3 regions of the Streptomyces sp. GbtcB7 genome follow, and region 1 is predicted to be linked to each of the others. Evidence: riboswitches for the same ligand, from Rfam matches in the RefSeq annotation. Region 1 holds a riboswitch; each other region holds the start of a gene.

The links. Region 1 has a riboswitch for cyclic di-AMP ahead of KVT44_RS04775 (M23 family metallopeptidase). Riboswitches for the same ligand answer to the same signal wherever they lie in the genome.
Region 2: linked by a shared signal. The riboswitch ahead of KVT44_RS42405 (C40 family peptidase) and the one ahead of KVT44_RS04775 (M23 family metallopeptidase) in region 1 are both predicted to bind cyclic di-AMP.
Region 3: linked by a shared signal. The riboswitch ahead of KVT44_RS37700 (M23 family metallopeptidase) and the one ahead of KVT44_RS04775 (M23 family metallopeptidase) in region 1 are both predicted to bind cyclic di-AMP.

Annotation. Positions count from the first base shown of each region.
Region 1 covers NZ_JAGXJM010000002.1:433,529-440,970, forward strand. The annotation lists gene KVT44_RS04760 (bifunctional GNAT family N-acetyltransferase/acetate--CoA ligase family protein) at 1-2,573, opposite strand, end outside; gene KVT44_RS04765 (HPr family phosphocarrier protein) at 2,752-3,033, shown strand; gene KVT44_RS04770 (GntR family transcriptional regulator) at 3,216-3,911, opposite strand; gene KVT44_RS04775 (M23 family metallopeptidase) at 4,124-4,888, opposite strand; cyclic di-AMP (ydaO/yuaA leader) riboswitch at 4,901-5,061, opposite strand; gene KVT44_RS04780 (pitrilysin family protein) at 5,368-6,756, opposite strand; gene KVT44_RS04785 (pitrilysin family protein) at 6,753-7,442, opposite strand, start outside.
Region 2 covers NZ_JAGXJM010000036.1:17,655-25,096, reverse strand. The annotation lists gene KVT44_RS42420 (C40 family peptidase) at 1-786, opposite strand, end outside; gene KVT44_RS42415 (hypothetical protein) at 1,198-1,551, shown strand; gene KVT44_RS42410 (tellurite resistance/C4-dicarboxylate transporter family protein) at 1,632-2,606, opposite strand; gene KVT44_RS42405 (C40 family peptidase) at 2,702-3,871, opposite strand; cyclic di-AMP (ydaO/yuaA leader) riboswitch at 3,879-4,051, opposite strand; gene pcrA (DNA helicase PcrA) at 4,367-6,913, shown strand; gene KVT44_RS42395 (peptidoglycan DD-metalloendopeptidase family protein) at 7,009-7,442, opposite strand, start outside.
Region 3 covers NZ_JAGXJM010000028.1:138,223-145,664, forward strand. The annotation lists gene KVT44_RS37675 (aspartate aminotransferase family protein) at 1-95, shown strand, start outside; gene KVT44_RS37680 (helix-turn-helix domain-containing protein) at 249-902, shown strand; gene KVT44_RS37685 (DUF6126 family protein) at 962-1,078, shown strand; gene KVT44_RS37690 (tyrosine-protein phosphatase) at 1,102-1,899, opposite strand; gene KVT44_RS37695 (alpha-galactosidase) at 2,082-4,151, shown strand; cyclic di-AMP (ydaO/yuaA leader) riboswitch at 4,453-4,611, shown strand; gene KVT44_RS37700 (M23 family metallopeptidase) at 4,614-5,591, shown strand; gene KVT44_RS37705 (hypothetical protein) at 5,835-7,442, shown strand, end outside.

The DNA.
Region 1 (7,442 bases):
ACCAGCGAGCTCGCGTCCCGGTCGGTGACCGGAACCAGCCGGTGTGCCGTGTCCCCGAGCAGCTCCGACGCGGCTCCGGCCAGGCCGAACGAGAGCACCGCTCCGGCCGCCGGGTCGATGACGGCCCGTACGACCGTGTCGACCCCGCGCGGCGCCATGCCCTGCACGACCGGGCGCAGCACCTCCGGCGTTCCGAAGAGGTCGGTCAACTCCGTGTACGCCCTCCTCAGTTGCGCCTCGTCCGTCAGATCCAGGCGTACGCCGCCCAGGTCGGCGCGGTGTCTCAGGTGCGGTGCGGTGGTCTTGAGGGCCACTGGGTAACCGAGGGTGCGCGCGGCCGCCGCGGCCTCGTCGGGCGTCGGCGCGGGCAGTGCCCGGTGTACGTCGATGCCGTACCGCCCGAGCAGCACGCAGGCGTCCTCGGGGGCGAGCGTCAGTCCCGAGCCCCGGGAAAGCAGCTCGTCGATCTGCTCGGCGGCGCCCTTCTCGTCGATGTCCTCGTACTCGGGGACCTTGCCGGGGTCGGCCACCTCGCGCCGCCACTGGGCGTACTTCACGGCCTCGCCGAGGGCACGGACGGCGCGCTCGGCGGCGGGGTAGGCGGGGATGAGCCGGGGGCTCGCCTCCGCGGGGCCGCTGACCGCGGTGGCCGGGCGTTCGGCGGGACGGGGTGCCTGGCCCGCGCCGGGTGCCGTGGACGCCGCCTGTGGTGCGGTGCTGGCCGCCGCCGACAGGGCCTCCGCGAGCCCGCCGAGCTCGACGTGCACCACGAGCACCGGCTTCGCCGGGGCCGAGGCCGAGGCCGATCGCAGGGCCTCCGCCAGGGCCGCGTCCTGGGCCGACGTCTCCCCCACGGCCGGTATGGCGGTCACCACCACGGCGTCGCACCTGTCATCGGCGAGGGCTTTCGTCAGCGCCCGGTGGAAGTCCTCCGCCGAGGCCGCCGTGGTCAGATCCAGCGGAGGAAGCGGTCGCAGTCCTTCGGCGAGGCACGCGTCGAAGGTCAGCAGCCCCAGGGACTCCGAGTTGCCGAGGATCGCCACCCGGGGTCCGGCAGGGAGCGGCTGGCGGGCCAGCAGAAGCCCCGCGTCGACCAGCTCGGTGATCGTGTCGACCCGGATCACCCCGGCCTGCCGCAGCAGCGCGGACACGGTGGCGTGCGGCAGCCTGGTGGCCCGTACAGCGTGCCCCTGGGGAGCGGCGGCGTGCCGCGCGCCCTGGACCACGACCAGCGGCTTGGCGGCCGCCGTCCGCCGGGCGAGCCGGGTGAACTTGCGCGGGTTGCCGATGGATTCGAGGTACATCAGGGCGACGTCGGTGTCCGGGTCGTCGTACCAGTACTGGAGCACGTCGTTGCCGGACACGTCCGCCCGGTTCCCGGAGGAGACGAAGGTGGACACTCCGGTCACGCCGGTGACGCCGCCGCCGCGCCGGTGCAGCCGGGACAGCAGTGCGATCCCGATCGCGCCGGACTGGGCGAACAGGCCTATCCGCCCGGGGCGCGGCATCTCGGGCGCGAGCGAGGCGTTGAGGCGCACTTCGGGGGAGGTGTTGATGACCCCGAAGGCGTTCGGTCCGATGATGCGCATCCCGTACGTACGCGCCTGGCGGACGAGTGCGCGCTGGCGCTCGCGTCCGGCGGGGCCGCTCTCGGCGTACCCGGCGGAGACGACCACGAGGCCCTGCACCCCGTGCTCGCCGCACTCCGCGACGACTTCGGGGACGTACGGCGCGGGTACGGCGACGACCGCGAGGTCGACGGGCTCGGCGATGTCGCGGACGGAGCGGTGGGCCGGGACGCCGGCGAGCTCCTTCTCCTGGAGTGCCTTGTTCACGGCGTACAGCCGCCCGGTGAAGCCGGCCGCGCGCAGGTTGTCGAGGACGCTGCGTCCCACTCCGCCGGGGGTGCGGCCCGCTCCGATGACGGCGACCGAGCCGGGCGCGAGCAGTCGCTGCACGGACCGCGCCTCGGCGCGCTGCTCCCGCGCGCGCTGCACGGCGAGCGAGCGGTCGGTGGGTTCGAGGTCGAACTCCAGGCGTACGACGCCGTCCTCGAAGTGCCGCTTCTGCTGGTACCCGGCGTCCGTGAACACCTTGATCATCTTGGTGTTGGCGGGCAGTACCTCGGCGGCGAAACGGCGGATGTCCCGCTCTCTGGCGACGGCCGCGATGTGCTCCAGGAGGGCCGAGGCGACGCCGCGGCCCTGGTGGGCGTCCTGCACGAGGAAGGCGACCTCGGCCTCGTCCGCGGGTACCGAGGCGGGCCGTCCATCGGCATTAATACGGTCATAGCGTACGGTGGCGATGAACTCGCCGCCGACCGTGGCCGCGAGTCCCACCCTGTCCACAAAGTCGTGGTGCGTGAAGCGGTGGACATCCTTGGCGGACAGGCGCGGGTAGGGCGCGAAGAAGCGGTAGTACTTCGACTCGTCCGAGACCTGCTCGTAGAAGCTCACCAGCCGCTCGGCGTCGTCGACGGTGATGGGCCTGATGCGGGCGGTGCCGCCGTCGCGCAGCACCACGTCGGCCTCCCAGTGGGAGGGGTACTCGTGCCGGTCCGACGAGGTCTGCATGGGCCCCAGAGTACGGCTCGCGTCCGACAACGGCGCGAGGCAGGCTAGGGGCACCGAAGTCGGATCCAGGCCGGGATCCGACGCGGAGTTCGGGACGGGAACAACACCCTGCCCGGACTCGCTTCACGTTGTGGAACACTGGTCTAGACAACCCTGAACACCTGAAGGGCAGCATCACATGGCTGAGCGCCGCGTCAACGTCGGCTGGGCCGAGGGCCTCCACGCCCGTCCCGCCTCCATCTTCGTCCGGGCGGCCACGGCCTCCGGTATCCCCGTGACGATCGCCAAGGCGGAGGGCAACCCCGTCAACGCGGCCTCCATGCTGGCGGTCCTCGGCCTGGGCGCCCAGGGCGGCGAGGAGATCGTCCTCGCCTCGGACGCCGAGGGCGCGGACGCCGCGCTCGACCGGCTGGCGAAGCTGGTGGCGGAGGGTCTCGAGGAGCTCCCCGAGACCGTCTGAGAAAGAGCCTCCGAGCGGGGTTCCTCAATTGATGGCGGGAGTGGCCTTCGCACCAAAAGACCCGCCCCGCGCGCATTCGAAGGGCTCGCCTGAAAACATCGGGCGGGCCCTTCGCTTTTTCCAATTGCGGGCAGCAGAAATAATCCCCCGCGAATTACCCCTCTTTGTATACGGCGCCGGTGTTAATGACGCACGCCCGTCATGTTTACGGGATGTTGCGAAGTCCTCACACGTTCCGGACGATCTCCCCCACCGGGAAAACGCAGCCGGTGAGCGACCGTCGCACGCTCGGCGTGCAGCGCCGTGACGGCCCGCGCCCGCTCGCTGTCGCCGCGCGCCACCGCGTCCACGATCCCGCCGTGCTCCGCCCAGGACTCCGCCGGATTGGCCGGCGCCTCGACCGCGTACATCCAGGCGATCTTGTGCCGCAGCTGGGCCAGCGTGGAGGTCAGCGCGGGGCTCCCGGAGGCCTGCGCGAGAGTCTCGTGGAACCAGCCGCCGAGCGAGCGCAGATCCTCGCTGTTCCCCCTCCTGGCCCGCTCCTGACCCAGTCTGACCAGGCCTCGAAGCACCTTGAGGTGGGCCTCGGTGCGCCGCTGAGCGGCCCTCGCGGCGCCCAGCGGCTCCAGGAGCATGCGCATCTCGAGCAGGTCCGCGGCCTCCTGCTCGGTGGGCTCCGCGACGCACGCGCCCGCGTGCCGACGGGTGACGACGAAGCCCTCGGCCTCCAGCGTGCGCAGGGCCTCGCGCACGGGGACCCGCGAGACGCCATAGCGTCGCGCGAGCAGTTCCTCGGTGAGCCGGCTGCCGCGCTCGTAGACACCCGCGACGATGTCGTCACGGATCGCCGTGCATACCGAGTGCGCGGGAATGCGCATGACCGGACCTCCGCCTTAATCCCCGCGAAACGCGGTCGATTGACGCTTGTTCAGTGACTCTATTGCAGAGAACCGGAATTTCCGATGGCGGGCCGGAATCCATGGATATTTTTTGGACAGACAGTCGTTCGAAACGACGAAGCCCCGGCTGGAGGGAGCCGGGGCTTCGGAAGTGTTGACGCCGGTCGTCAGACGTTCGGGGTGTGCGAGCGTCAGACGTTCACGCCGTGCGAGCGGAGATAGGCGACCGGGTCCATGTCGGAGCCGTACTCCGCCGTCGTACGGGCCTCGAAGTGGAGGTGCGGCCCCGTGGTGTTCCCGGTCGAGCCGGAGAGGCCGATCTGCTGGCCCGGGGTGACCGTCTGCCCCACGGAGACACCGATGGACGACAGGTGGCCGTACATCGTGTAGGTGCCGTCGTGCATCTTCAGGACGATCTGGTTGCCGTACGCGCCACCCCAGCCGGCCGTGACGACCGTGCCGGAGCCGACCGCGTGGACCGAGGTCCCGGAGGCGGCGTGGAAGTCGACGCCCGTGTGGCTGCCGGAGGACCAGAGGCTGCCGCCGGTCTTGTAGCCGGTGGAGATGTACGAGCCGGTGATCGGCAGGACGAAGGTGTTGAGGCGCTTGCGCTCGGCGGCGCGGGCGGCACGCTCCTTGGCCTCGCGCTCCTTCTTCGCCTCCTCGGCGGCCCTCTTGCGCGCGGCTTCTTCGGCCTTCTTGCGCGCGGCTGCCTCGTCGGCGGCGCGCTGCTGGGCGGCGGCCTGCGCGTCGATCTGGGCGGCGACGTTGTCGCCGAGGGTGACGGCCTGGGTCAGCCCGGTCTGCTCGACGGAGGCGTCCGCGGCGAGTGCCGGGGCGGCCAGGGTTCCGATGACACCGGTGGTGGTGAGCGCGGCGACGCCGACAGCGTTCGTGGTGGAGCGCTTCACGCGGCTCGGACGGCGGTGTTTCCCGGGGCCACAGGTGAACGCCATGTAGGGGCTGATCCTTTCCTTCCCTCTCGCCTACCGGGTTAGCTGACGGGTTCGGAGCAGGAAGGTCTCCTACGGACCCCCTCCAGGGAGGGCGTCCGATTCACCCCAGGGACTACGTGTGGGTCCCCGGCTCCCCTGGCTCGCGCCGTACGGGGACTCGGCGATGACTGTCCGGTGCCGCGGGCGCGGCGCACTGCCTGACGAACAGCCGCACCGACGCTAGACGGGGCGTCTTTCAATCAACAAACGGATCACGGCTTTTGTAGTGCATGCCACAGGGCAGACAGGCAACCTCCCTACCAATACGGACATCTTGGGGATGAAGTCCGAGCGAGAACCCGAGCGGAAATCCGATCAAAAAGGGGCCCGGGCGACTCTTCAGTCACCCGGGCCCTACGGAGTCACGCTCGTCCGCTCCGCGTGCGGCTCGGCTTACAGCCGGCCCCCACTGAGCCGCTGAACCTCTACTCCGTGAACCTCTACTCCGCCGAAACGACGGTCACTTCACCGATTCCGAGGGCCTTGACGGGCTCCCGGATCTGCGCGGCGTCGCCGACCAGGACGGTCACCAGACGGTCCACCGGGAAGGCGCTCACGGCGGCCGCGGTGGCCTCCACGGTGCCGGTCGCGGCGAGCTGCTGGTACAGCGTCGCCTGGTAGTCGTCCGGCAGGTACTGCTCGACCTGGTCCGCGAGCGTGCCCGCGACGGCCGCCGCGGTCTCGAACTTGAGGGGCGCCACCCCCACCAGGTTCTGTACGGCGATGTCGCGCTCGGCGTCCGTCAGGCCCTCTGCCGCGAGGGTGCGCAGTACCTTCCAGAGGTCGTCGAGCGCGGGGCCGGTGTTCGGGGTGTCCACGGAGCCGCTGATGGCGAGCATCGCGATACCGGTTCCGTCCGGCGCGGCGCGCAGGACCTGGCCGAACGCCCGCACACCGTAGGTGTAGCCCTTTTCCTCGCGCAGGACGCGGTCCAGGCGCGAGGTGAGGGTGCCGCCGAGGCAGTACGTGCCGAGCACCTGGGCGGGCCACACACGGTCGTGCCGGTCGGCGCCGACACGGCCGATGAGCAGCTGCGTCTGGACCGCGCCGGGGCGGTCCACGATGATCACACGGCCGGTGTCGTCGGCGGCCACTGACGGCACGGGGCGCGGCTCGGCGGACGAACCGGTCCAGTCGCCGAGCGTCTCGGCGAGCAGCGCGTCGAGGTCGACACCGGTCAGGTCGCCGACGATCACGGCGACGGACGTGGCGGGACGTACGTGCTTGTCGAAGAAGGCGCGTACGGCCGCCGAGTCGATCTTCTGGACGGTCTCCTCGGTGCCCTGGCGCGGGCGCGACATGCGCGAGGTCGCCGGGAACAGCTCCTTGGAGAGCTCCTTGGCGGCACGCCGGGCCGGGTTGGCCGTCTCGTGCGGGATCTCGTCGAGCCGGTTGCGCACCAGCCGCTCGACCTCGCTCTCCGCGAACGCCGGTGCCCTCAGGGCGTCGGCGAGCAGCCCGAGCGCCTTGGGCAGGCGCGAGACGGGCACTTCGAGCGACAGCCGTACGCCGGGGTGGTCGGCGTGCGCGTCGAGGGTGGCGCCGCAGCGCTCCAGCTCGGCGGCGAACTCCTCGGCGGAGAGCTTGTCGGTGCCCTCGGAGAAGGCGCGCGCCATGATCGTGGCGACGCCGTCGAGGCCCGCGGGCTCGGCCTCCAGCGGCGCGGCGAGCAGCACCTCGACGGCGACGACCTGCTGGCCGGGGCGGTGGCAGCGGAGCACGGTCAGGCCGTTGTCCAGCGTGCCGCGCTCGGGCGCCGGGAAGGCCCAGGGCTTGGGCTGACCCGCCTGGGGCTGCGGGTGGAAGTCCATGGTGGCGAGCTCGGTCACTTCGCCGCCTCCTCGTCCTCTTCGGTGGTGTCGGCGGCGACCGGCTCGTACACGAGCACCGCGCGGTTGTCGGGGCGCAGGCGGGCCTTGGCGACCTCCTGGACCTCCTCGGCCGTGATGTCCAGGACGCGCTGTACGGCCGTCAGGGCGAGTTGCGGGTCGCCGAACAGGACGGCGTACCGGCACAGTTCGTCGGCGCGGCCCGCGACCGTGCCGAGCCGGTCCAGCCACTCGCGCTCCAACTGGGCCTGGGCGCGCTCCATCTCCTCGTCCGTGGGGCCCTCCTCGGCGAACCGGGCGAGCTCCGCGTCGACGGCGGACTCGATCACCGGGACCTCGACGTCACCGGACGTCTTCACGTCCAGCCAGCCCAGGGAGGGCGCTCCGGCGAGCCGCAGCAGGCCGAACCCGGCCGCGACGGCGGTGCGGTCGCGGCGTACGAGCCGGTTGTAGAGCCGGGACGACTCGCCGCCGCCGAGGATGGTGAGCGCCACGTCGGCCGCGTCGGCCGCGCGCGTGCCGTCCTCCGGGAGCCGGTAGGCGGCCATCAGGGCGCGCGCCGGGACCTCCTCCTCGACGACCTCGCGCAGCTGCTCGCCGATGACCTCGGGCAGCGAGCCGTCGCGCGGGGCGGGCTTGCCGTCGTGCCCGGGGATGGAGCCGAAGTACTTCTCGATCCAGGCGAG
Region 2 (7,442 bases), on a different contig from region 1:
GAGCTTCCCGTAGGCGTACGCGACGGCCTCCGCCGCACGCGAGTTGGGTGCCGCGACGGAGCCGGGCGACGACACCGGGCCGAGGTCCCGCACGGCGGAGCGCGAGGCGCGCTGCCCGGCGCTTCCCGTACCCCCGGCGCCCCCGGCCGCTCCCAGGTCCCCGAGCTGCGCGCGCTGCTCGTCGGTGAGCCGTGACAGCAGCTGCCGCGCCGTGTCCAGCTTCCCGGTGATCGTCTTCTTGGCCCGCTTCAGCTCCGCCTGACGCGACTTGAGCGAGGCCAGCTCGACATGCGCGGCCCCGCGCAGCTGCTCGATCTCCCGCAGCTGCTTGCGCACCCGGGCCACGGCCTCCGCCTGCCGGCTGCCGGCCCGCTCGGCGAACGCGGCCCCTTCCAGGTACTGGTCGGGGTCGTCGGAGAGCGCGAGTTGCAGCGCGGGGTCCAGGCCTCCGCTGCGGTACTGCGCGGCGGCGATCGAACCCAGCGCGTCCCGAGCCGTGTTGAGCCGGTCCTCCTTGCGCGCCGCCTCGTCGCGCAGCGCGTTCAGCCGCTGCTCGGCCTTGTCGGCCTTGTCCTTCGCGCCGTCGTACTTCTGGGTGGCGACCTCCGCCTCCTCGTACAACTTGTCCACCTTGGCCTTCACCTGTGCCGGCGACAGCTGCGGGTCCGCGTGCCCCGTCCCGTCGAAGCCCGTCGCCGTGGCCGCGCCCGCGAGGGCGATGGTCGCGGCGGTGCGGGCCGTGTTTCCACCGAGCGAGCGCTGTCTGGGCTTTCGGTGCGCTGCCACGAGGGCCCACATCCTTCCCGGGGACTTGCCTACGACCGCCGGGTACGAGCGCGGTCAATGGGGACACGTCCGGCGGCGGCCCACACAGGGGGAGCGGGCCGCCGCCGGACCTTTCTCGGCGGTGGTGTCCGGCTGCCGCCCCTGGCCCGGGCGGCGGTGGGGAGCCGGTCACCTGGTGGAGGACGCTAAACCTGAGAGTGATGTCCCGGTAACGTCATGTACGGAAGTGGCGCCACTGGATCGCGGGGCGACCGTATGTGACCGTGATCCCGGCCCGGCGCGGTCGACTTCACGCGGTGTGATGACCGATGGGGCGGTTCCGGGACAATCGGTGGTTCCCAGGTGGTACGGGTCTACAGGGGGTGGGCCGGTGACAAGAGGGGTCAGGGCCGCCGATTAGGCTCCGGCTCCATGGACGTACTCATCCATCTCTTCGTCGGCCTGCACATCATCGGCATCGCCTCGCTCCTCGGCGGTTTCCTCACCCAGATGAAGGCGATGGGCCAGGGCACCGCCCGGTTCGTCCCCGCCATGCTGCACGGCGCGCTGACCATGCTGGTCACGGGCGTCGCCCTCGTCGGCCTCAACCAGGCCGACGACCACTCGGTCAACACCATCAAGATCGGCGTGAAGCTCGCCCTGCTGATCGTGATCCTCGGACTCGTCTATGTGAAGCGGGACGACGAGAAGGTGGACAAGGGCCTGTTCGGGCTCGTAGGGCTCCTCACGACCGCGAACATCTTCATCGCGGTGCTCTGGACCTGACGGCCCCCCGAAGGCCCCCACGGACGGCTACGGCGCTTCCGGACACCCGACGGTCACGGCGGCTTCCAGACGCCTGACCGCTACGGCTCCCGCGGACGCCTGACCGCTACGGCCGCCACCGCCAGCCACGCCGCGACCGAGATCCACAGCAGCACCTGCCCGAGCCCCCTGAGCCAACCGACGCCGATGGCGGCCGCGACCGACAGCGCCGCCACCGCCGTCATCCCCAGCGGGAACACGGTCGCCCAGCGCAGCACGTCGTAGCGCGGTCGGGGCCACAGGGCCTCCGCCACGGCCAGCACGCAGTACGAGCCGAGGACGAGCACGAGCAGCGCCTCGGTCACCCAGCGCAGCACGCCGTTGTCGTCGTTGTTCCACAGGTAGATGTTCGCCTGGTACGCGAGGATCAGCTTCGACCCCGCCAGCGCCGAGATGGCGAGCGCGCCGCCCGCGACCCACTGGTCCCCGGCGCCCGTGGCGACCTCGCGGTAGTCGAAGTAGAACAGCGCCGCCGCGTAGAGCACGAGCCCCAGCCAGAACAGCACCAGCGCGGTGTGCGCGAGCCAGTCCGTGTGCGTCGCGGCGGCGAGCGTCGCGCCCAGCACCGCGAGCCCCTGCGTGGCCACACAGCCGAGGAACACCGCTCCGGGCATGCGGGGCCGCCATTGCCGTACGACCAGGAGGAGCAGCCCCGGCCAGAGCGCCGCCGACAGGGCGAGCAGGGCCTCGGCCGACACCTCCCACCCCAGCGTGACCAGCCGCGTGCCGAGCACGGTGGTCGCCGCGACCGCGGTGAGCGCGCTCGGTGTACCGGCCTCCGTCAGCCATCGCTCCCGCTCCCGCAGCAGCCGTACGACGAAGGCCGCGGCGAGCCCGAGCCAGCCGACGGCCGCGAGGGCCAGCACGATCCGGGACAGGATCTCGTAGCCGGTCTGCTCCAGCCCGATCGAGATGATGCCGGTGGCCAGGATCGCGGCTCCGGCGCCCGGCGGACTCTGCGCCCACCAGGTGCGCAGGCCGGTCCACCGGGTGCCGGGCGGGGAGATGGCTGACATGGGCCCGATGCTAAGGACCTTCGAGCGGGTTGGCGGCGGGCCACGCGCGCGTGGAGCTCGATGAGCCCCACGCGCGCGCGGCGGGCGTCGAGGCGTTAGGCCGGACGCACCACGCTGTGGATGATCGACTCGCCGCCGTAGAAGATCGACTCCTCGCGGACGTACGCGCCCGGCTTGGGGGCGTGGATCATCATGCCGTTGCCGATGTAGAGGCCGACGTGGCTGATGTCGTCGTAGAAGAAGACGAGGTCACCGGGCTTGATGTCGGAGAGCGGCACCGTCGTGCCCGCGTTGACCTGGTCCCAGGTGGTACGCGGGAGATCGACGCCCGCGGCCTTCCAGGCGGCCTGGGTGAGGCCGGAGCAGTCGTAGGAGCCGGGCCCGGTCGCGCCCCAGACGTACGGCTTGCCGATCTGGGTGCGGGCGAAGGCGAGGGCCTTGTCGGCCTTGGCGGTGTACGAGGAGTCGGTGGCCGAACTCCCGGTGGTCCCGGTGGTGCCGGTGGTCGCGGAGGTCGTCTGCTGCTGGGCGGCCGCCTCCTGGGCCTTCTTCTCCGCCGCGGCCTGCTGCTGCGCCAGCTCAGCCGCCTTGCGGTCGGCCGCTTCCTGCTTCTTCTTCTCGATCGCCGCGAGCCGCGCCTTCTCCTCGGCGGTCAGCTTCGAGAGCAGGTCGCGCGCCTCGGCGAGCTTGCGCTGCACGTCGGCCTTGGACGTCTTCAGCGCGCTCTGCGTCGTGGTGAGCGTCTGCAGGCTCTGGGAGGCCTCCGCGCGCTTCTTGGTGGTGGCGGCCTGCTCGGTGATGTAGTCGTCGACGGCCACCTTCTGGCGGCTGGTCAGCCGGTCCATCAGCTGGGTCTGGTCGAAGTAGTCCTGCGGATTGTCGGCCAGCAGGAGGGTCGCGGTGTCGGGGGCGGAGGCACCGGTGCGGTACTGCGCCGCGGCGAACGAACCCAGCTCCTCGCGCGCGGTGTTGAGCTTCTCGGTGCGCTGGGCCACGTCGTCGAGGAGGGAGTCGACGCGCTTGCGCTGCTGCGCGGTCTTCTCCCTGGTCGCGTTGTACTTCTCGGTCGCCGCCTCGGCCTGGTGGTAGAGGTCGTCTACCTTCTTCTCGACCTCTTCGATGCTCGGCTTGGAGTCGGCCGAGGGCGCGGCGTTCGCCGTCTGGGAGAGCAGGGCCACGGAGGTGAGGGCCGCCGTGGCGAGGGCGGGGGTCCGTATACCCGCTATGCGCGTACCCGTAGGACTCCACTTGCGATGCGACGCCAAGAGAGGCGACTCCTTCCGTCTTCCGCCTACCGAGTTAGCTGTCGGGTTCGGGCGGGTGATTCCGGAAGGTTTGCCCTACGGTCCTTGTCCCAGCGGACAGTTGGACCGATTCACCCCAAGGTCGGTTGGGTCCCCGGCTCCGGCTGCCGTACGGCGCACCGGACTCGGCGGAGGCCGCACGGCCCGGCGATGTTCGCCGGTTGGGTCGAGCGGCCTGCCCGGCACGCTAGCCAACTCATAAGTGTTCTGTGAAGTTTGATGTGCGATATGCCCGATACATTTTTGTGACCTTGATCCTGAGGGCCATTGATCGGGACTGACTGTGGCTGACCGTAATGAAACGATCCTGAACGGTGACGGCGTCCGCGGCGGAAAGGGCGACGGAAAGAGATCATGCGCGGTCACGGAAAGCGATCATGCGCGGTCGCGGAAAAACCGGTCGGGTTTCCAGGGTGGCCGCGGGTTGTCAGTGGGGCCGCCTAGACTCGGAGAGCGATGAGCAGCCTCTTTGATGACAGCTTTCTGGCGGACCTCCAGCCTTCCGGGGCCCACGAGGAAGAGCCCCCGCCGCCGCCCGAGGACGGGGCGCCGGAGCCGCTTCCGGACGACCTGTTCGGCGGCCGCTTCGACGTGCCCGCGAGCCGGGACGCCTACTACCGCGACGGCGCGCACCGCCCCGCCGTGGACCCGGCGGCCCTGCTGGACGGGTTGAACGAGAACCAGCGCGCGGCCGTGGTGCACTCCGGCTCCCCGCTGCTCATCGTGGCCGGCGCGGGCTCCGGCAAGACCCGGGTGCTCACCCACCGCATCGCCCATCTGCTGGGCGAGCGCCATGTCCACCCCGGCCAGATCCTCGCGATCACCTTCACGAACAAGGCCGCGGGCGAGATGAAGGAGCGCGTCGAGCAGCTCGTCGGCCCGCGCGCGAACGCGATGTGGGTGATGACCTTCCACAGCGCGTGTGTGCGAATCCTGCGCCGCGAGAGCAAGAAGTTCGGCTTCACCTCCTCGTTCTCGATCTACGACGCCGCCGACAGCAAGCGGCTGATGGCGCTCGTCTGCCGTGATCTGGATCTCGATCCCAAGCGCTTCCCGCCCAAGTCCTTCAGCGCCAAGATCTCGAACCTGAAGAACGAGCTGATCGACGAGGAGGACTTCGCCGCCCAGGCCGCCGACGGCTTCGAGAAGACCCTCGCCCAGGCCTACGCGATGTACCAGTCGCGGCTGCGCGAGGCCAACGCGCTCGACTTCGACGACCTGATCATGACCACGGTCAACCTGCTGCGCGCCTTCCCGGACGTCGCCGAGCACTACCGGCGCCGCTTCCGCCACGTCCTGGTCGACGAGTACCAGGACACGAACCACGCGCAGTACGCCCTGGTCAGGGAGCTCGTCGGCCCGGTCGCCGGTGACCGGCCCGAGGACGTGCCGCCCGCCGAGGGCGAGCTCGAGCCCGCCGAGCTGTGCGTCGTGGGCGACGCCGACCAGTCGATCTACGCCTTCCGCGGGGCGACCATCCGCAACATCCTCCAGTTCGAGGAGGACTACCCGGACGCGACGACGATCCTGCTGGAGCAGAACTACCGCTCCACCCAGACGATCCTGACCGCCGCGAACGCGGTCATCGAGCGCAACGAGTCCCGCCGCCCCAAGAACCTGTGGACCAACGCGGGCGCCGGTTCGAACATCACCGGCTATGTCGCCGACACCGAGCACGACGAGGCCCAGTTCGTCGCCGACGAGATAGACCGTCTCACCGACGCGGGCGAGGCCAGGGCGGGCGACGTCGCCGTCTTCTACCGGACGAACGCCCAGTCCCGTGTCTTCGAAGAGGTCTTCATCCGCGTCGGCCTGCCCTACAAGGTCGTCGGCGGCGTCCGCTTCTACGAGCGCAAGGAGGTCCGGGACGTCCTCGCGTACCTCAGGGTCCTGGCCAACCCCGAGGACTCGGTCCCGCTGCGCCGCATTCTGAACGTTCCCAAGCGCGGCATCGGCGAGCGCGCCGAGGCCATGATCGACGCGCTCTCGCAGCGCGAGAAGATCAGCTTCCCGCAGGCGCTGCGCCGCGTCGACGAGGCGTACGGGATGGCGGCGCGGTCGACGAACGCCGTGAAGCGGTTCAACACGCTCATGGAGGACCTCCGCACGATCGTCGAGTCCGGCGCGGGCCCGGCGACCGTCCTGGAGGCGGTCCTCGAGCGCACCGGCTACCTCGCCGAGCTGCAGGCCTCGACCGACCCGCAGGACGAGACCCGGATCGAGAACCTTCAGGAGCTCGCCGCCGTGGCCCTGGAGTTCGAGCAGGAGACCGGCGAGGGCGAGGGCGAAGGCACGGGGGCGGGCGCTGCTGCGGGTGCGGCGGCTGCTGGTGCTGGTGCGGCGTCCGGTGGGCTCTCCGCGTTCCTGGAGCGTGTCGCGCTCGTCGCCGACTCCGACCAGATCCCGGACGAGGAGGACGGCAACGGCGTCATCACGCTGATGACCCTCCACACCGCCAAGGGCCTGGAGTTCCCGGTCGTCTTCCTCACCGGCATGGAGGACGGCGTCTTCCCGCACATGCGCGCGCTGGGACAGGTCAAGGAGCTGGAGGAGGAGCGGCGCCTCGCGTATGTAGGCATCACGCGCGCGCGGGAGCGGCTGTACCTCACCCGTTCGTCCATGCGCAGCGCCTGGGGCCAGCCCTCGTACAACCCGCCGTCCCGTTTCCTGGAGGAGATCCCGGAGACGCACCTGGAGTGGAAGCGCACCGGCGCGACCGCTCCCATGCCCTCGGGGCCCGTCTCCGGTGTGGCTGCCTCGCTGTCGTCCTCGCGTTCGCGGTCCGCGGCGTCCGGCGCCTCCGGCTTCGCGACACGCCGCGGGATCTCCGAGAAGCCGGTGGTCTCGCTCGCGGTCGGCGACCGGGTCACCCATGACCAGTTCGGCCTGGGCACCGTGGTCGGCGTGAAGGGAACGGGTGCGAACGCGGAGGCGACGGTCGACTTCGGCGAGGCGAAGCCGAAGCGGTTGCTGCTGCGGTACGCGCCGGTGGAGAAGCTGTAGTTCTACGGGGCGGCAGCTTGGCGCCCGGCGACGGCGTTCGGTCACGTCGTCGGGTGAGGGGCCGGTGGGTTACGTCGGGCCCGAGGCCTCGTGGGTTACGTCGGGTCCAGGCCGTGGCTGCGCAGCCACGGCAGCGGGTCGATCGCGGAGCCGCCCGCGGGGCGGACCTCGAAGTGCAGGTGCGGACCGGTCGAGTTGCCGGAGTTCCCGGAGAACGCGATCTGGTCACCGGCCTTCACGACCGTCCCCGACGGAACCTTGTAGCTGGAGAGGTGGCAGTACCAGGTCTCCGTGCCGTCCATCGCGGTGACGATCGCCATGTTCCCGTACGCGCTGTTCCACTGCGTCCGCACGGTGCCGTCGGTCGCGGCCATCACCGGCGTGCCGTACGACACCGGGAAGTCGATGCCCGTGTGCACGGACATCCAGTTGATGCCGGCCTGGCCGAAGTAGGCGCTGAGGCCCCTCTGCGTGACCGGGAGCACGAATTTCGGCCGCAGCCGCTCCTTGCGAGCCGCTTCCGCCGCCG
Region 3 (7,442 bases), on a different contig from region 1:
CCTTCACCGCCGTGATGGACGACGCGCACAGCGGCGGCGGCCTGATGTGGGACTTCGGAAAGACCCTGGTCAAGCAGGCGGTCGCCAACCGCTAGCCCTGCGGCACGAAGAGGCGGGGCGGGCTCGAAGCAGGGCCCGCCCGGATCGGGGCGGGTTCGAAGTACGGGCCCGCCTCGACCAGGGCTGGTGGTTTTGCCTCTGAGGCAAGAAATTTGCCCGAGAGGCAAGGATGCGGCTCAATGGAGGGCATGAGCCCTGTCGAGTCGGGGGCGGCCGCCACGCCGCCCGAGTCCGCAGCAGCCGAGGCGCTGCCCGCCGTCGCACCGCAGCTGCGTGCGCTGCGCCGCCGGGCCTCGCTGACCCTGGAGGCCGCGGCCCGCGCCGCCGGCCTTTCGGCTGCTCACCTCTCCCGACTGGAGACGGGACAGCGCCAGCCCTCGCTGCCGATGCTGCTCGCACTCGCTCGTATCTACGGTACGACGGTCTCGGAGCTGCTGGGCGAGACGGTCGCCGAACGGGACGCGATCGTCCGGGCCGCCGACATGGAGCCGACGAAGGCGGGCGGCTGGACCTACTGGCAGGCCGGTGCCCCGGGCCGCGGAATGCAGGCCCTGCGGGTGCACGTCCCCTACGGCTCGCAGGGCGACATCGTGCGCGTCCACCCCGGCGAGGAGTGGCTCTACGTCCTCCAGGGGCGGCTGCGGCTGCGCCTCGGGGACACCGCCCAGGTGCTCGCGCCCGGGGACAGCGCGCACTTCGACTCGCTGACCCCGCACCGCATCGCGGCCGCCGATCAGTCGGGGGCCGAACTCCTCTTCGTACACACCCTGCTGCAGAGCCCCACCGCCGCGCTGTGCCTCGGCCCGGCGGCAGGACACCCGACCATGGGAGAGCTGTCATGACGGAATCCACGCAACCCCCGGAGCCCACGGAATCCGCCGACCCCGCCACTCGGCGGCGCATGGTCGAGAAGTTCCCCCGCGCCCTGTGGGTACGCCTCTTCATCTACATCGCCGTCGGCCACATTTTCGCGGCCTTCATCTATCTGCTGTTCGAGCTGGGCGGGCAGAACCAGTAGCCCAGGGTTCAGGCCGACAGGGTTCAGTCCAGCAGGCGCTCGCGCAGCCGCTCCCGCTGCTCGGGCGTGACCCCCAGCCCCCGCTCCAGGTAGGCGTCGATGCCGCCCCAGGTCTCCTCGATCGTCTCGAAGGCCGCGGTCAGGTACTCGGCGCGGGCGTCGAACAGAGGGCTGAGCAGCTCCATGACCTCGGGGGAGCGGGCCGTCTCCGAGGAGCCGTTGCGGCGCACCTTGTAGCGGCGGTGGGTCGCGTTCGACTCCAGGTAGTCGGCCACGATCGCGTCGCGCTCGACGTCGAGGGCGAGGAGCGTCACGGCTATGGAGAGGCCCGCGCGGTCCTTGCCCGCCGCGCAGTGCATCAGCGCGGGCACGCTGTCCTCCGCCAGGGCGTGCAGCACGTGCGAGTGCTCGGCCGTGCGCTCCTTGACGATCGTGCGGTAGGAACCGATCATCCGGTTCGCCGCCTTGCCGTCGCCGAGGTGCCCGCGCAGCTGTTCGACGTCGCCGTCGCGGACCATCTTCCAGAACTCGCCGCCGTCGGCGGGGTCGGTGAGCGGAAGGTTCACGTTCCGTACACCCGGCAGCTCGACGTCCGGCCCCTCCAGCTTCTGGTCCGCGGCATTGCGGAAGTCGAAGATCGTGTGCAGCCCGAGAGAGGAGAGGAACGCGGCGTCCTCCTCCGTGGCGTGCGCGAGATGACCACTGCGGAACAGCCGTCCGTAGCGCACCCGCCGGCCGTCCACGGTGGGCAGGCCGCCCACGTCTCGGAAGTTGCGCACTCCGGCCAGCTCCGGCTCGGTCGACGGGACCTGCTGCGTCACGGGGGCTCCTCCCATTGGACCGCCGGCGCTGCTCGGCGACGCTCGCCGACGGGAATCGCGCTTTCGACGATACGACATGGGTTCCTCAGGCAATGAAGTTGTCCACAGCCGTTGCCTCCCGGGTGAGACGCCGTTGATGATGTTGGTGATTGAGTGCGGCTGTTCGAATCTGTGAGGGTTTGATGATCGAAATCGGCGAAGATGGTCGTACGTGGCTTCTTTCGGGTCCCACGAGCAGCTACGCACTACGGCTGACCGACCTCGACGAACTGCTCCATCTCCACTGGGGGCCACGGATCACCCTCGCCGACGCCGAGTCGCTGGCCGCCCTGCCCGGCCCGCCGTACCGGCCCTTCGAGTCCCGGCTCGACGGGCGCGAGGAGTACCCCGTCGAGGGCGGCCCCCGCTTCGTACGCCCGGCGCTGTCCGTGCGGACGCGGGAGCGGCGCGGCACCGAATGGCGTTTCGAGGCGTACGAGGCCGGCGGTGACGAACTGCGGCTGCGCTTCGCGGACGACGGGCTCGGCATCACCCTGCACTACCGGATGCGCGGCCACGTCGTCGAGCGCTGGGTGACCCTGGCCAACGAAGGACCTTCCCTGGAGTTGCTGCGCGCGGACTCCGCGACCTGGACGCTGCCCGAGCGCGACGGTTGGCGCCTCTCCCAGCTGCACGGGCGGTGGGCGGCCGAGTCCCGGCTCGCGCGCTCCCCCCTCACCTACGGTGAGAAGGTCATCGGCAGCCGCCGCGGGCACACCGGGCACCAGCACCTGCCGTGGGTCGCGCTGGACAGCGGGGCGAGTGAGGAGAGCGGCGAGGTCTACGGGTGCGCGCTCGGCTGGTCGGGCTCGTGGCGCATCTGCGTGGCCCAACTCCCCGACGCGCGCGTGCAGATCTCCGGGGGCGCGGGGTACGACGACTCCGGACTGTTGCGTCTGGAGCCGGGGGAGTCGTTCACCACCCCCGTCTTCGCGGGGCTGTGGAGCGACGGCGGCTTCGGCGCGGCGAGCCGGACATGGCACGCGTACCAGCGGGCGTTCGTGATCCCGGACGCGGACCAGGACCGGCCGGTGCTCTTCAACTCCTGGGAGGCCACCCACTTCGACATCTCCGAGGAACGGCAGCGGGAGCTGGCCCGGCGGGCCGCGGAGATGGGCGTCGAGCTGTTCGTCGTCGACGACGGCTGGTTCGGCGCACGGACGAGCGACCGCGCCGGGCTCGGCGACTGGACCCCCAACCCGGACCGCTTCCCGCAGGGGCTGAAGCCGCTCGCCGACGACGTGCACGCGCTCGGCATGCAGTTCGGGATCTGGGTCGAGCCGGAGATGGTCAATCCGGACAGCGAGCTGTACCGCGCGCACCCCGACTGGGTGCAGTTCCAGCCGGGGCGGACCAGGACGGAGTTCCGCAACCAGCTCGTACTCAACCTCGCCCGTCCGGATGTCCAGGAGTACCTGTGGGAGCAGCTCGACACTCTGCTCTCGAGCGCCCCGATCGACTATGTGAAGTGGGACTTCAACCGCTGCTTCACGGACGCCGGTTGGCCTGGTGAGCCGTACCCGCAGAAGCTGTGGGTCGAGCACGTGGAGGCCCTGTACGGGCTCCTGGACCGGCTGCGCGCCGAGCACCCCGGGGTCGCCTTCGAGTCCTGCTCGGGCGGCGGCGGCCGGATCGACCTCGGCGTCATGGCGCGTACGGACCAGGTGTGGACCTCCGACAACACCGACCCGCTCGACCGGCTCGCCATCCAACACGGCTTCAGCCAGATCCACCCGGCCCGGATCATGGCCGCCTGGGTCACGGACAGTCCGAACGCGCAGCTCAACGGTCGGATCAGCTCGCTGCGCTTCCGGTTCGTGAGCGCCATGGCCGGGGTACTCGGGGTCGGCGGTGACCTGGCCGACTGGAGCGAGGCGGAGCTCGTCGAGGCGCGGGAGTGGGTGGACCTCTACAAGGAGATCAGGCCGGTCGTGCAGCGCGGCGACCTCTACCGGCTGCGACCTCCGGAGGGCGCGCTGAGCGCCGTGCAGTACGTCCACGGCGACGAGACCGTCGTCCTCGCCCTGCTCCAGGCGCAGCGTCACGGCGAGCCGGTCGCCCCGCTCCGGTTGCGCGGGCTCGATCCGAGCGCGGCGTACGAATGCCGTGAAACGGGCGAAGTGCACCGAGGTGCGGTGCTGTTGCATCACGGGCTGCGGACGGGGCTGCGCGGGGACTTCGATGCGACAGTTATCCGACTGCGTCGCATGTGAGCGTTCTGTCCTTATTGATGCCTTAATTCCAACTGGCCCTGGAATGAGGGACCGTGGTGTGACGTGCGTGAGCAGCGTCATATTCGTGACGATGCGTTGCGGGCCCGCTTTCTCGATCCGCCCGAATTTCCGGGCGGATTGAGAGGCGGGGGAGATCATTGTCCACGGAGGGTGACCGGAATTCCGGCATGGATCAAGAAAGGCACGCGCACGGAAAAGCCACATGGTTGGCGATGCGCCCCCATCTCGCTTACGTTCGCCCTCAATCCGGACGGACGCCCAATCCTGCCGCCGCCCGGTATCCGCACACCCACCGGTAACCGGCAGGAGCGGGGGACCCACAGGTACCACGCCTGTTCCGGTCTCCGGAACGGCTAGGGGTATAGCCGCGCAGCAGCGTGGCCGGGCATCTCCAGCCCGCACCCGACAGCTCACCTCGCAGGCGCCGGAGAGGAATTCTTCATGCCCGCGAAGGGTAAGCACCGCCGACCCAAGTCCCAGCGTTTCTCCCGCTCGATCGCCGTGGCCGGAACCGGTGGGGCCGCGCTCGCGCTGCCGCTGATGGGGGCCGCCGGTGCCCATGCCGTGACGCCTACGGCCGCGGTTTCGTCCACTCCGGAAAAGACCGCGACTATTTCCGGCGCGACGGTTTCTCAAAAGTCCGCGACGGTTTCGGAAAAGACCGCGACGACCTCCACGGCCTCGACGAAGACCTATTCGGTGAAGGTCGGCGACTGGCTCGCCAAGATCGCCGAGCGGCAGCACCTCAGCGGCGGCTGGCAGAAGCTCTACTCCGACAATCGCCAGGCCATCGGCAGCGACCCCTCGCTGATCCACCCCGGCCTGAAGCTCACGATCGGCGAGAGGGCCGCGTCGACCGACGACGCCAAGCCGTCGACCAAGCCGTCCACGCAGTCGTCCGCCAAGACGTCCACGCGGTCGTCGGCGCAGTCGGCCACCGAGTCGTCCGGCGCGGCGGACGCGCCCAAGACCCAGGCCGCCGCGCCCCGGGCCACCGCCGCCACCAACACCGGTTACACCCTGCCGGTAGAGGGCGCCACCATCGGCACCGGCTACAAGGTCGCCGGCAGTATGTGGTCCAGCGGCTACCACACCGGCGTGGACTTCGTGGTCCCGACCGGCACCACCGTCAAGGCCGTAGCCGCCGGCACCGTCGTATCGGCCGGCTGGGGCGGCGCGTACGGCAACCAGGTCGTCATCCAGCACGCCGACGGCCGGTACTCGCAGTACGCCCACCTGTCCGCCCTGTCCGTCTCGGCGGGCCAGACCGTGACCGAGGGCCAGCAGATCGGCCTCTCCGGCGCGACCGGCAACGTCACCGGTCCGCACCTGCACTTCGAGATCCGCACCACCCCGAACTACGGCTCGGACGTGGACCCGGTCGCGTACCTGCGCTCGCACGGTGTCGCCGTCGGCTGACGCCCGCCGCGCCTCTCACGTCTTCGAGGGCCGGACCCCGCGATCGCGGGGTCCGGCCCTCGGTTTTTTCTCCACGCGTCCCGGCGTGGTCCTTTCATGATCGGCACATTGCGGTCTTGTGGCACCGGCGCACGAGGTCTCGACACGGTGCGAGAGTGACTCCACAGTGATCTCCGTAAGCGCTTTCCATGCCTTCGGCGGCGGCATCGCGGCCGTCGTCGCCACCGCAAGGAGCACGCCATCGTGAGACCTCGAAGACTCGGCGTCGTCACCGCCGCCGCGCTGCTGGCCGGTCCGGTCGCCGCGCCCTCGCACGCCGCCGAACAGCATCCGCCGCCGCGCCGGATCGTGGAGAACCTGGACCGCGGCCTGGTCGCCGTCTCCTCGGGCAAGGGCACCCTCCTGAGCTGGCGGTTACTCGGCACGGAGTACGCGAGGTACGGGGACGCGATCGCGTTCAACGTGTACAAGGGCGGACGGCGGCTCAACCAGGCGCCGGTCACCCGGTCGACCACGTATCAGGACGACAGCCGGGGCACCGGCACCTACACCGTGCGTGCCCTCGTCAACGGCCATGAGCGGAAGCCGAGTTCGGCGGCGCTCGACCTCGCGCGGGGCTACGCCGAGATTCCGCTGGCCGCCGCCGACGGATACACCGTGCAACACGCCTGGCCCGGCGACCTCGACGGCGACGGACGCTATGAACTCGTCGTCAGCCGGCTCGCGCAGACCCGCGACAAGCCCGACCTCCTGGAGGGGTACACGCTCACCGGCGCGCGGCTGTGGCGCGTCGACCTCGGCCCGGGCTCGTACACCCAGGTCGGCGGGAACGGCGCCAACGACCCCGCGCCCGCCGCGATCAGCGGCTCGACGGCGATCGGCGGCTACCGCAACGACGACAACGTCACCGTGTACGACCTCGACGGCGACGGCAAGGCCGAGGTGCTGGTGCACACGGCCGACGGGACCGGCTTCGCGGACGGCGCGAAGGTGACCGCCAACTCGCCCGCCGACCAGTTCATTTCGGTGATCGACGGGGAGACGGGCACCGAGCGCACCCGGCAGCCCGTGCCCGACGACCTTGTCGCCGACGGTCCCTCCGGCGGGCACTTCGGCATCGCGTACCTCGACGGCGTACACCCCAGCCTCGTCACGAAGTTGGTCACCCGGGTCGGAGCCAAACGCGGAGCGTTTCGGATCCTCTTCCAGACCTGGGACTTCAACGGCACGGATCTGAACCGGCGTTGGAAGTACGTCGTCCCGGCCGGCAGTGGCGCCACCAGCTTCCACCAGATCCGGACCGTCGACGTCGACCAGGACGGCAAGGACGAGATCGCCGACGGCAACTACGTCGTGGGCAGCGACGGCACGCTGCGCTATGTCGTCGACGGTGCCGGACACGGCGACCGTTTCGACATCGCTGACCTCGACCCCGACCGGCCCGGCCTGGAGGGCTTCGCGATCCAGCAGTCCGAACTGGGCGTCGTATCGAACTTCCCCTGGTACTACTACGACGCCGACACCGGTCAGCGCCTGGTGACCGGCGAGCACCCGGCCGACCCGACGAGCGAATCCGACCTCGACGTCGGCCGGGGCAGCGCCGCCGACATCGACCCCGGCCACCCCGGCTACGAGTACTGGACCTCCACCGCCGACGTCACCCGCCCCGGCGCGGGCGTCTTTAACGTCCAGGACGGAAAGGTCTCCACGACCACGCCCAGCGTCAACTTCCGTATCTGGTGGGACGGCGACAAGGGCGCCGAACTCCTCGACTACACGCATGTCGACAAGTGGGATCCGAAGGCCGAGACCAGCACGCGCCTCTTCGACCCGGCCGGTGTCGTCTCCGGC